DNA from 2 places in the Exiguobacterium sp. s5 genome. Region 2 is predicted to be linked to the other one. Evidence: riboswitches for the same ligand, from Rfam matches in the RefSeq annotation. Region 2 holds a riboswitch; the other holds the start of a gene.
The links. Region 2 has a riboswitch for S-adenosylmethionine ahead of KNP60_RS11470 (aminotransferase class I/II-fold pyridoxal phosphate-dependent enzyme). Riboswitches for the same ligand answer to the same signal wherever they lie in the genome.
Positions count from the first base shown of each region.

Region 1: it holds a riboswitch for S-adenosylmethionine, as region 2 does, so the genes downstream of both, KNP60_RS03940 (methionine ABC transporter ATP-binding protein) here and KNP60_RS11470 (aminotransferase class I/II-fold pyridoxal phosphate-dependent enzyme) in region 2, are expected to answer to the same signal.

Region 1 covers NZ_JACSLK010000001.1:751,843-756,773, forward strand. The annotation lists gene KNP60_RS03920 (arsenate reductase family protein) at 1-104, shown strand, start outside; gene gcvH (glycine cleavage system protein GcvH) at 144-527, shown strand; gene KNP60_RS03930 (PTS sugar transporter subunit IIC) at 571-1,623, opposite strand; gene KNP60_RS03935 (thioredoxin family protein) at 1,811-2,068, shown strand; SAM riboswitch class I at 2,522-2,627, shown strand; gene KNP60_RS03940 (methionine ABC transporter ATP-binding protein) at 2,706-3,734, shown strand; gene KNP60_RS03945 (methionine ABC transporter permease) at 3,724-4,386, shown strand; gene KNP60_RS03950 (MetQ/NlpA family ABC transporter substrate-binding protein) at 4,417-4,931, shown strand, end outside.
Region 2 covers NZ_JACSLK010000005.1:113,676-118,606, forward strand. The annotation lists gene KNP60_RS11460 (MetQ/NlpA family ABC transporter substrate-binding protein) at 1-430, opposite strand, end outside; SAM riboswitch class I at 503-607, opposite strand; gene KNP60_RS11465 (iron-containing alcohol dehydrogenase family protein) at 648-1,664, opposite strand; gene KNP60_RS11470 (aminotransferase class I/II-fold pyridoxal phosphate-dependent enzyme) at 1,661-2,836, opposite strand; SAM riboswitch class I at 2,914-3,014, opposite strand; gene KNP60_RS11475 (AI-2E family transporter) at 3,190-4,290, shown strand; gene KNP60_RS11480 (MDR family MFS transporter) at 4,555-4,931, shown strand, end outside.

The DNA.
Region 1 (4,931 bases), on a different contig from region 2:
GTAATGGTATGCTTTTGAAGCGCCCGATCGTGACAGATGGTCAAAAATCAACTGTCGGATTTTCAGAAAAGTCGTTTACAGACGTTTGGGGCGAAGTGCTATAATACTCGTGTGAGTCTAATTCATTTGAGGGGGAAGTTAAGATGAGCAAAGTACCAGCCAATCTACGTTATTCAAAAGAGCACGAATGGGTTGAAGTGAACGGAAGCGTGGCCCGCATCGGGATCACAGATTTCGCACAAAGCGAACTAGGGGATATCGTCTTTGTCGAACTTCCTGAAGTCGGCGGCACGATTTTACTCGATGAGCCGTTCGGTTCGGTCGAGTCGGTCAAAACCGTTTCAGAATTGTACGCTCCAATCTCTGGAAAAATCACAGCGGTGAACGAATCACTCGCCGATTCACCAGAACTCGTCAACGAGGCACCGTTCGAAGGCGCTTGGATGATCGAAGTCGAGTTGAACGACGCGTCAGACGTCGACAAACTCATGTCAGCCGAAGAATACGAAGCGATGATTCAAGGCTAAACAAAACCCGGTTTCTCTTCACGAGAAGCCGGGCTTTTTTTGTTCATTCGAAATCGAGGCGGTAATGATCAGGCTGGATGAGCGACGTCCGGTTGAACAGGCGGTAGAAGATAATTCCGAGCGTTATCGGGATGAGTCCGAACAAGACGATGACGAGCATGACGTTCCAAAGCGCGAAACCGCCGGGCATGAGGTGCAAGGCGTTGATCGGTCCGATGAGACCAGACACACCGAAACCGGCACTGATTGGTGTACCTTCGATCCGAAGGATGCCTGCGAGCGCTCCGAGGATGGCCGCATTGGCGAGTACCGGCAACATCATGATCGGACGACGGACGAAGTTCGCCATTTGAATCTTCGGTGACCCGAGGAAGTGGGCGATCGACGTTCCCGTCGCGTTCATCTGCCAGCCGGCGATGGCGAGACCGAAACCGGCGGCGACGACCCCTAAGTTGGCGGCCCCGGCCGCGACACCAGACAGACTGATCGCTGTGGCGATGCCGACCGTCGAAATCGGCGAGACGATGATGAGCGAGAACGCCATGGCGATCAACATGCCCATCACGATGGGCTGCAGTTCCGTCATCGTCATAATGATCGTCCCGACGTATGTCGTGATTTGTGAGATGTAAGTGAGCAGGAACGCCCCGATCCCTCCGGCGACGACGATGACCGTCATCGGTAAGACGAGTACCGTGTATGTCTTCAAGCGTGGCGACAACTGCATGACGAGGAACGTCGCGAGAGCGGCCGTCACACCGGCCGTGATGACGTCACCGATTCCGGCCATGAGGAACGCGCCTTCCTCGATGCGGATGGCGCCGCTCCCGACCTGGGTCGCGATGCCGATTGTGCCGGCCTCGAGTGCCGAGCGTCCGAACTGCATGGCGACAGCGACACCGATGATGACCGGTAAGAGACGCATCGCGATTGTCGTCGCATCTAAGATGAACTGCAAGGACGGAACATAAGGTAAGATGGCTTTCGTTAATTCACCGAGCAAGGCGCTCGGGATGAGGGCGATGAGGATGGCAAGACTGAGGCCGTTCAAGACGTTCATCAAAAACTGTTTTCCGGTAAGCTTCTCTTCCGTCATTGGGGATTCACCTGTCCTTTTCTACTGGTATGCTGTTATGTACAAAAGCAATAAAGTTAATGACCATACTATGCCTCTTTCTAGCGAGCGTCAATACAAAATGTTGAAATGTTCAGAATTTTCCATTTGAGCACAACTTTTGAACCGACCGGTCCGGATTCATATACTTAGAGGAGAGGTGAGAACAATGATGACAGACGGATTCTTATATATATACGCCCCGATGTGCGGTACATGCGCCGTGGCCGAGCGGATGCTCTCGGTCGTCGAGGCCGTCGACCCCGAACTCCAGATTGAAAAGCGTGATGCCAACTTTATCCCGAACGAGCTCGAGGCGTATCAGGTCATGAGCGTCCCGGCGCTATTGAAGCTGGAGAATGGCCAAGTTCGCGATCGTTTGTACGCGTTTCAAAACGTCCAGCACGTCCTATCTTTCGTCAAATGAGATAGGATGATTAGAATAATCTGAAAATTTTAAATAATCAGTTGACACAGAAAGTTCACGAATGATATATTCATTACAACATCTTACTTGAACACAACATAGGACGAGATTTTCCCGTCAGCAAGACGTTTTCGAACAACCGTTGCATGAGCTTACGCGATTTCAGGTGGACCTTCCCTTCGATTGTCCCCCAAAAAAATCAAGCGTCGGGGCACCGGTCGCGTAATTGCATGGTCCGTTCGAAGATCGAGTGATGGTCGGGTAAAAATCCCCCATATAAGGATGAATGCTCTGATCGGGCAAAAGAGGTTCATCTATGGGTTGTCCTTCAGTGACTCAAGGTGCTACGTTCTGTGTCATCCTCGGATGGCACCTTTTTTTATTTTTTTGCATAAAATAGTTTGACATGAAAATAATATGTCGCTATGATAAGGCTAATCAAATACGCAACCACTCTTATCAAGAGAGGCTGAGGGACTGGCCCTATGACGCCCAGCAACCGCGGAGCAATCCGAAATGGTGCTAATTCCAGCAAGGTGTAAACCTTGGAAGATGAGAGCAATCGTTGTCCGTACCGATAAAGTACGCACGTTTGCTCAAACGTGCGTACTTTTTTTGTTGTCAGGAGGGAAATGGATTGATTCAACTACGCAATGTGGCCAAATGGTTCGATACGAAAAACGGTCGGGTCCAGGCGGTCGATGATGTGTCGCTTACCATCGAAAGCGGCGAAATTTTTGGAATAATCGGATATTCAGGGGCGGGGAAGTCGACGCTCATCCGCTTGCTCAACCGACTCGAGGCACCGTCTAGCGGTGAAATCGTGGTCGCCGGCAGCGAGCTGACGAAGCTCACGCCGAAGGAACTACGCGGGGTACGTAAAAACGTCTCGATGGTGTTCCAACACTTCAACCTATTATGGTCACGCACGGTCGCTGAGAACATCAGCTTCCCGCTCGAGCTCATCGGGGTACCGGCCAGCGAACGCAAACGCCGCGTCCAAGAACTTGTCGAACTCGTCGGCTTAGGCGGACGGGAAGACAGCTATCCGTCGCAACTATCGGGCGGTCAAAAGCAGCGAGTCGGGATAGCCCGTGCGCTCGCTACGAATCCAGAAGTGCTCCTCTGCGATGAAGCGACGAGCGCACTCGACCCGAAGACGACCGATTCGATTCTCGAACTGCTCGTCAGCATCAATAAAAAGCTCGGATTGACGATCGTCCTCATCACCCATGAGATGCACGTCATCCAAAAGATTTGCCACCGCGTCGCCGTCATGGAGGCCGGGAAGGTCGTCGAGACCGGACAAGTCGCCGAGGTGTTCCAACATCCGGAACAGCCGATCACGAAAGAGTTCGTCAAACAGATCGGCGCGGTCGAAGACATGTCGCTCACGTTCGAGCACTTGAAAGCGCGTTATCCGAGCGGTCAAATCGTCAAGCTCAAATTCTTGAACGAGACGGCCGAGCAACCAATTCTGTCAGAAGTGTTGAAGCAACATGATATCGGCTTCAACATCATCGGCGGAAACGTGACGCAGTCACAAGTCGGTGCCCTCGGGACATTATTCATCCAATTGATCGGAGAGCCGGCTGAAGTCGAGCGGGCCATCGCCTCAATCCGGTCGCAGGCAGTGGAAGTGGAGGTAGAAAGCGATGTTTCCTAATGTAGATTGGCAAGTCATGCTCGAGCAGACGTGGGAGACGCTCTATATGACGCTCGTCGCCGGAGCCGCGACTTTCGTCATCGGTCTCGCCCTCGGGATGCTCTTATACGTCACGAACGAACCGCTCATGATGAAAAACCGTCCGATTTACACGGTTATCAGCGCAATCGTCAACGTGTTCCGGTCGATCCCGTTCATCATTTTGATCATCTTGCTCATCCCGTTCACGTTACTCGTCGTTGGGACGATGCTCGGATCGACGGCAGCGTTGCCGGCGCTCATCATCGGTGCGGCTCCGTTCTATGCGCGGATGGTCGAGCTCGCCCTGCGTGAAGTCGACCGCGGCGTCATCGAGGCGGCTGAATCGATGGGTGCGACAAAATGGCAGATCGTCTATAAAGTGTTGTTCCCAGAAGCATTGCCGGCCATCGTGTCAGGCATCACGGTCACGATCGTCGCGATCGTCGGTTATACGGCGATGGCAGGGGTCGTTGGGGGCGGGGGACTCGGGAACTTGGCGTTCCTCGAAGGGTTCCAGCGCTCACAGAGTGACGTCACGTTCGTCGCGACCGTCTTAATCTTGGTTATCGTCTTCGTCATCCAGTTCATCGGCGATCGACTCGTATCAGTAATTGACAAGCGTTCCGCTTGATCTAAATAGAAAATTTGGAGGGGTTTTATAATGAAATCATGGAAAACAGTACTCGGATTGACAGCAGCTTCAGCACTCACGATTCTCGCAGCTTGCGGCGGAGATTCAGAATCAGGTTCGGGCGATGACAAGACGCTCGTCGTCGGTGCGTCAAACGTCCCGCACGCTGAGATTTTAGAGCACATTCAAGACGACTACGAAGAGAAGGGCTATACGCTCGAAATCAAGAAGTTCCAAGACTACGTCCTCCCGAACAAAACGCTCGCGGACGGCGAACTCGACGCGAACTACTTCCAACACGAGCCGTACCTCGAGTCGCAAATGGCTGAGAACAAAGACTACAAATTCGCATCAGCCGGCGGCGTCCACATCGAGCCGATTGGTGTCTACTCACAAGACTACAAATCACTCGATGAGCTGCCAGAAGGCGCTGAAATCATCATGAGTTCGTCAGTCGCTGACCACGGACGAATCCTCACGATGCTCCAATCAGAAGGCTTACTCACGCTCGCAGAAGGCAAGACGACGGACGCGACGGTTTCAGA
Region 2 (4,931 bases):
TCGCCGGGTCGTTCGGGACGGCGACCTTGTCGCCTTCTTTCAAGTCCTCAATGTCGGTCAACTTTTCCGAGTAAAGACCCATCGGGAACGCGACGGTCTTGAACACATCGTCGATCTTATAGCCTTTGTCGGACTTTTGCAGTTCTAGGAATGAGAGCGTCTGATAACTGTTCACGTCGAGGCTACCCTCGGCGAGCGCCGTGTTCGGCGTATTATAGTCATTGAACACTTTGATATCGAGTTCGAGGCCGTCTTCGGCCGCGAGTTCTTTCACTTTCTCGGCGATCTGTTGGTGCGGCCCGCCCGTGACGCCGATCGTGAGCGACTCCGTGCTGAGCGCCTCGCTCGCGTCCGATTGTCCGCATGCCGAGAGCGCGATGGCGGCGAGTAATGATGTTCCTGCAAGTACTGTTTTCTGTTTGATGTTCATTTGTTTTCCTCCTCCAAAATGAAAGCCCGCTACTCATTCAGAGTGGCGGGCACGACAAGTCAAAGTCGGACACGCTCATCTCCCAGACGATATCGTCTGTTGGAATTAGCACCATGATCATTACGATCTGGTTGCCGGGTTTCACAGGGCCAGTCCCTCCACCACTCTTGATAAGCAATCGGTCTATTAAGTTGTTATCATCTTACTTTTAATTCTTTTAATTGTAAATAGAAAATTGTAAATTTTCAAAAATTATTTTCAAAAAGTCTTTATCGAGTGGTTCCGGCAACTGTTGCAGTTCGGTTTCCGTCATGACGGAGTCGACCAGTACCGGGATGTCGCCCGACCCGACCCCGAGCGCCTCGAGCGTCGTCGGTGCACCGAACCGTTTCAACCAGGCCTCCAAATACGGAGCATCGGCCGAGCGACGCAACCGCTCCTGGACGATTAGGCCGAAGCCGACCTTGTCTCCATGCAAGAAAGAGTGGGTCGACTCGAAGCGGCTGAGTGCATTATGGACCGCATGGCCCACGGCGACGCGTGTCCCGGCGTCACCAAATCCTCCGACGGCACCTCCAATGGCGAGCACGTGATCGACCGCGAAGCGGACGTCGTCACTATACGACTCAAAAGCGTGCTCGCTCAATTCAAGTTCGACGAGACGCCCGCACTGCTCGGCCAAGACGAGTCCGGTGTTGACGCCGGCGTCAGCTGAGCTGTCACCACTCAAATAACGGGCCTCGTAAAACTTCGCGACCGTGTCGATGACACCGGCCCGAAAGTATTCATATGGTGAGCGCGAGATGACCCGTGAGTCAACGATGACCCGTTCGATGACGACGCGGAACATGTCGTAGCGGTCGTAGCTCCCGTCCTCCTGATAGACGACGCTGAGCGGTGTGAACGCCGCACAGTTCGAGGCGAGCGTTGGGACGACGATGAGCGGGACGTTCCGTTGATAGGCGACGAGTTTGGCCGTATCGACGAGCTTGCCGCCTCCGACGGCGATTAACACGTCGGCGTCCAACGGTTTGAGCCGTTTGACTTCCGAGTCCGTGCACTCCCCGCTGAACCTTGTTGCCGGATAGTCCGCGATGGCCGGAAAGATGGCTCGGACGACGTCATACCCGTTCTGACCGTGCAGGACGTGGGCACGTCGGCCGTCGACTAAGTCATCAAGACGGTCGAGCGCGTCATCGGCGTGGTCATATTCAAGGACGGCCTGACGAATCATGCGCGCACCTCCTCATAGGCGGCAAACAACCGCTCGATTCGTTCGACGGCCTCGTCAATCTTCGGTTCCGGTGAGACGAGACCGAAGCGGACGTATCCGTTCCCTTCCGAACCGAAGAAATAGCCCGGGGTGACGGCGACACCGGCTTCATGCAGCAGTTTCCGCGAGAACGACTTGGCATCACCCTCAGGCACTTTCGCCCAGACGAAGAACGAGCCTTCCGGCGGTTCGACGGCCCAGCCGGCCCGGTTCAACCCGTCGATCAGGCGATCACGCCGTGCCTCGTACAGTCGTGCCAAGTCATCGCGAATGGTACGGGGCGCCTCGAGCGCAGCGACAGCCGCCGCCTGGATGGCCGAGAACACGCTGACGTGGACGTGGTCCTGATACGTGTTGATCGCCTCGATGATGTCCGCGTTCCCGACGGCGAAGGCGACGCGCCAACCGGACATGTTGAACGCTTTCGACATCGTATATACCTCGATGCCGACTTCTTTCGCCCCTTCCGCCTGCAGAAAGCTAGGCGGGACATGGCCATCGAATCCGATGCTGCCGTATGCGAAATCGTGGACGACCATCAAGTCCCGCTCCCGGGCGAAACGGACGGTATCGTCAAAGAAAGCGGGTGAGGCGACGGCTCCCGTCGGATTGCTCGGGTAGTTCAAATACATGAGTCTTGCATCTTGCGTATCGAGCGTCTCATAGTCCGGCAAGAAGCCGTTCTCTTCCCGGAGGACGAGGTCACGGACGACGGCACCGGCGAGTCGTGCCCCCGAGATGTAATCAGGATAGCCGGGATTCGGTAGCAAAATCCCGTCGCCAGGTTCGAGCACACATTGCGGCAACGTGATGAGACCAGATTTTGAGCCGATGAGAATCGCTACTTCTGTCTCGGGATCAAGTTCGACTCCATACTCATTCAAATAGAACGTCGCCACTGCTTGCTTCAGGCGGGCCTGACCGCGGAACGGACCGTATTGATGGGTCGAGGCATCAAGGAGCGCCGTCTGAAGCGCGTCACAGATCGGCTCAGGCGTCGGCAAATCCGGCGTCCCTTGACCGAGTCGGATGATATCGCGACCGGCCTGTTCAAGTGCTGCGACTTCATCGGCGAGTCCGACAAAGTGTTGGGGTGGTAAAGTTTTAAGTAAGTGTGAGCGTCTGTCTGTCATGAATAGTCCTCCTATGCAAAAAACACCCCTTTCCGCGGAAAGGGGTGTCGAGATACGGACGTATTCAAACAACCACCTTTCCATCTCTCAAGGTCACCTTGCTGGAATTAGCACAGTATTGGAACAATCTGTTGCTGAAGCATCATCGGGCCAGTCCCTCCGCTTCTCTTGATAGAAAGTGTTTTTATATGCGATTTGTCTTTTTGTAATATGTCACTTAGTTAACCAAACGTTACCAATCTTGTCAATCCTTTTTCGAAAATGGGTGTGGCCTATTGAATCCCGATAAAAAAAAGGTCATAGTACAAAGTGAACACTATTCTACAAAATTTAAAAGATGAGGGGATGGACCTTTGGAATTAAATCGTCAATTGATTTGGAAGTTGAGCGTGATCGGATTGATTCTGCTCGTCCTATGGAAAGTCATCAGTGAACCGGACACGATTTCTAGTGTGTTGCACTACACGTTCCAGTTGCTGACGCCGATTATCATGGGAATTGCCATCGCGCTGCTCCTGAATACCGTCCTGTCCTATATAGAAGAACGGTTTCAATTAAAACGCTATCAAGGTTTGCTGATCCTTTACATCGTCTTCATCGGGATTCTTGTCATCTCCGCTGTGACATTGTTCCCGCGCATCTACTCGAGTGTGGCCTCACTCATCGAAGAGCTCCCGTTCTACATCCGACAGATTGACGGGTTCCTCGCCCAGTTGAACACGTACTTGAAAGAGTACAACGCGACGATTGCCCAAGCCATCGATTTCAGCCGCTTCGAGGAACGTTACTCGGGCTGGGTCGAGACCGCCGTCTTGTCGTCGGTCAGCTACGTGTCGAGCTTCACGATGACGCTCATCAATTTCTTGATTGGGATCGTCATCTCAATCTATCTGTTGAAAGACAAAGAGGTTTTTGCCCGCATGTTCAAGCGGCTGTTGTATGCGATGTTCCCGGTCGCGTCGGCTAAGACGACGATCGACATCTTTCAAGAGATGGATTACATCTTCAAACGCTATATCATCGGGAAGTCGATCGACTGCCTCATCATCGGGGTGTTGGCCGTCGCCGGTCTGTTGATCATCGGGGCACCTTACGCGCTTCTACTCGGCGTCATCGTCGGCGTCTTGAATTTTATCCCGTACGTCGGTCCGCTGCTCGGGATGATTCCGGCGTTCATCATCACCTATTTCTATGACCCGTTCACGGCGCTCATCGTCCTCTTGTTCATCTTCTTGTTGCAACAATTCGACGGACTCTGGCTCGGCCCGAAGATTCTCGGCGACAGCGTCGGCATCACCCCGTTTTGGGTCATCACGTCGATCATCATCGGGGGTAGCCTGTTCGGTCTCGTCGGGATGTTCATCAGTGTCCCGGTCACGGCGATGATTCAAGTCGTGTTCTCTCGGTTGATCGACTACCGGCTCAGCCGAAAGAATTTGAACGAATTATTATGACACATTGACGATTTATGTTGACACATTTCACGGAAATATCATAATCTTGAAGAGAAGACAGTCCAATGCAGAAAGGAGAGGTACCGATGTCAGTCATTCAACGCTCGCACGTCCAAGTTCATATTGACCGGCAGGCGCCTCTCCGTGATTTGAATCCGTGATGTCGCCTGCCTTCCGAGGCATGCCTAAGATCGTAGGGACGCGTATGCCTTTGTGCATGCTGCGTCCCTTTTCTTATTCTATCAACTAAAGCAGGTGACCTTAATGATTCAATCACTCAAACAGCTCGACCGTAACATTTGGATCCGCTTCCTCGGAGAGACGATCACCGGTGTCATGATGTTCATGATCGCACCGTTCCTCGTCCTCTACTATAGCGACAAGCTCGACAGTTATATCCAGGTCGGGGTCATCATGGCGACCGGACCAATCATGGCGCTCATCGGATCGGTCGTCGGTGGACGGCTCGCAGACCTGTATGGCCGCAAACCAATCATGATGGCTGCCATTCTTGGCGACGCCCTCGCCCTAGTCGGTTTCGCCTTCGCCGAAACGTTTTGGCCGCTCCTTTTCTTGAACGCCATGCTCGGTTTGACGAACTCATTGTTCCACCCGGCCGCAAGCGCGATGGTAGCCGATGT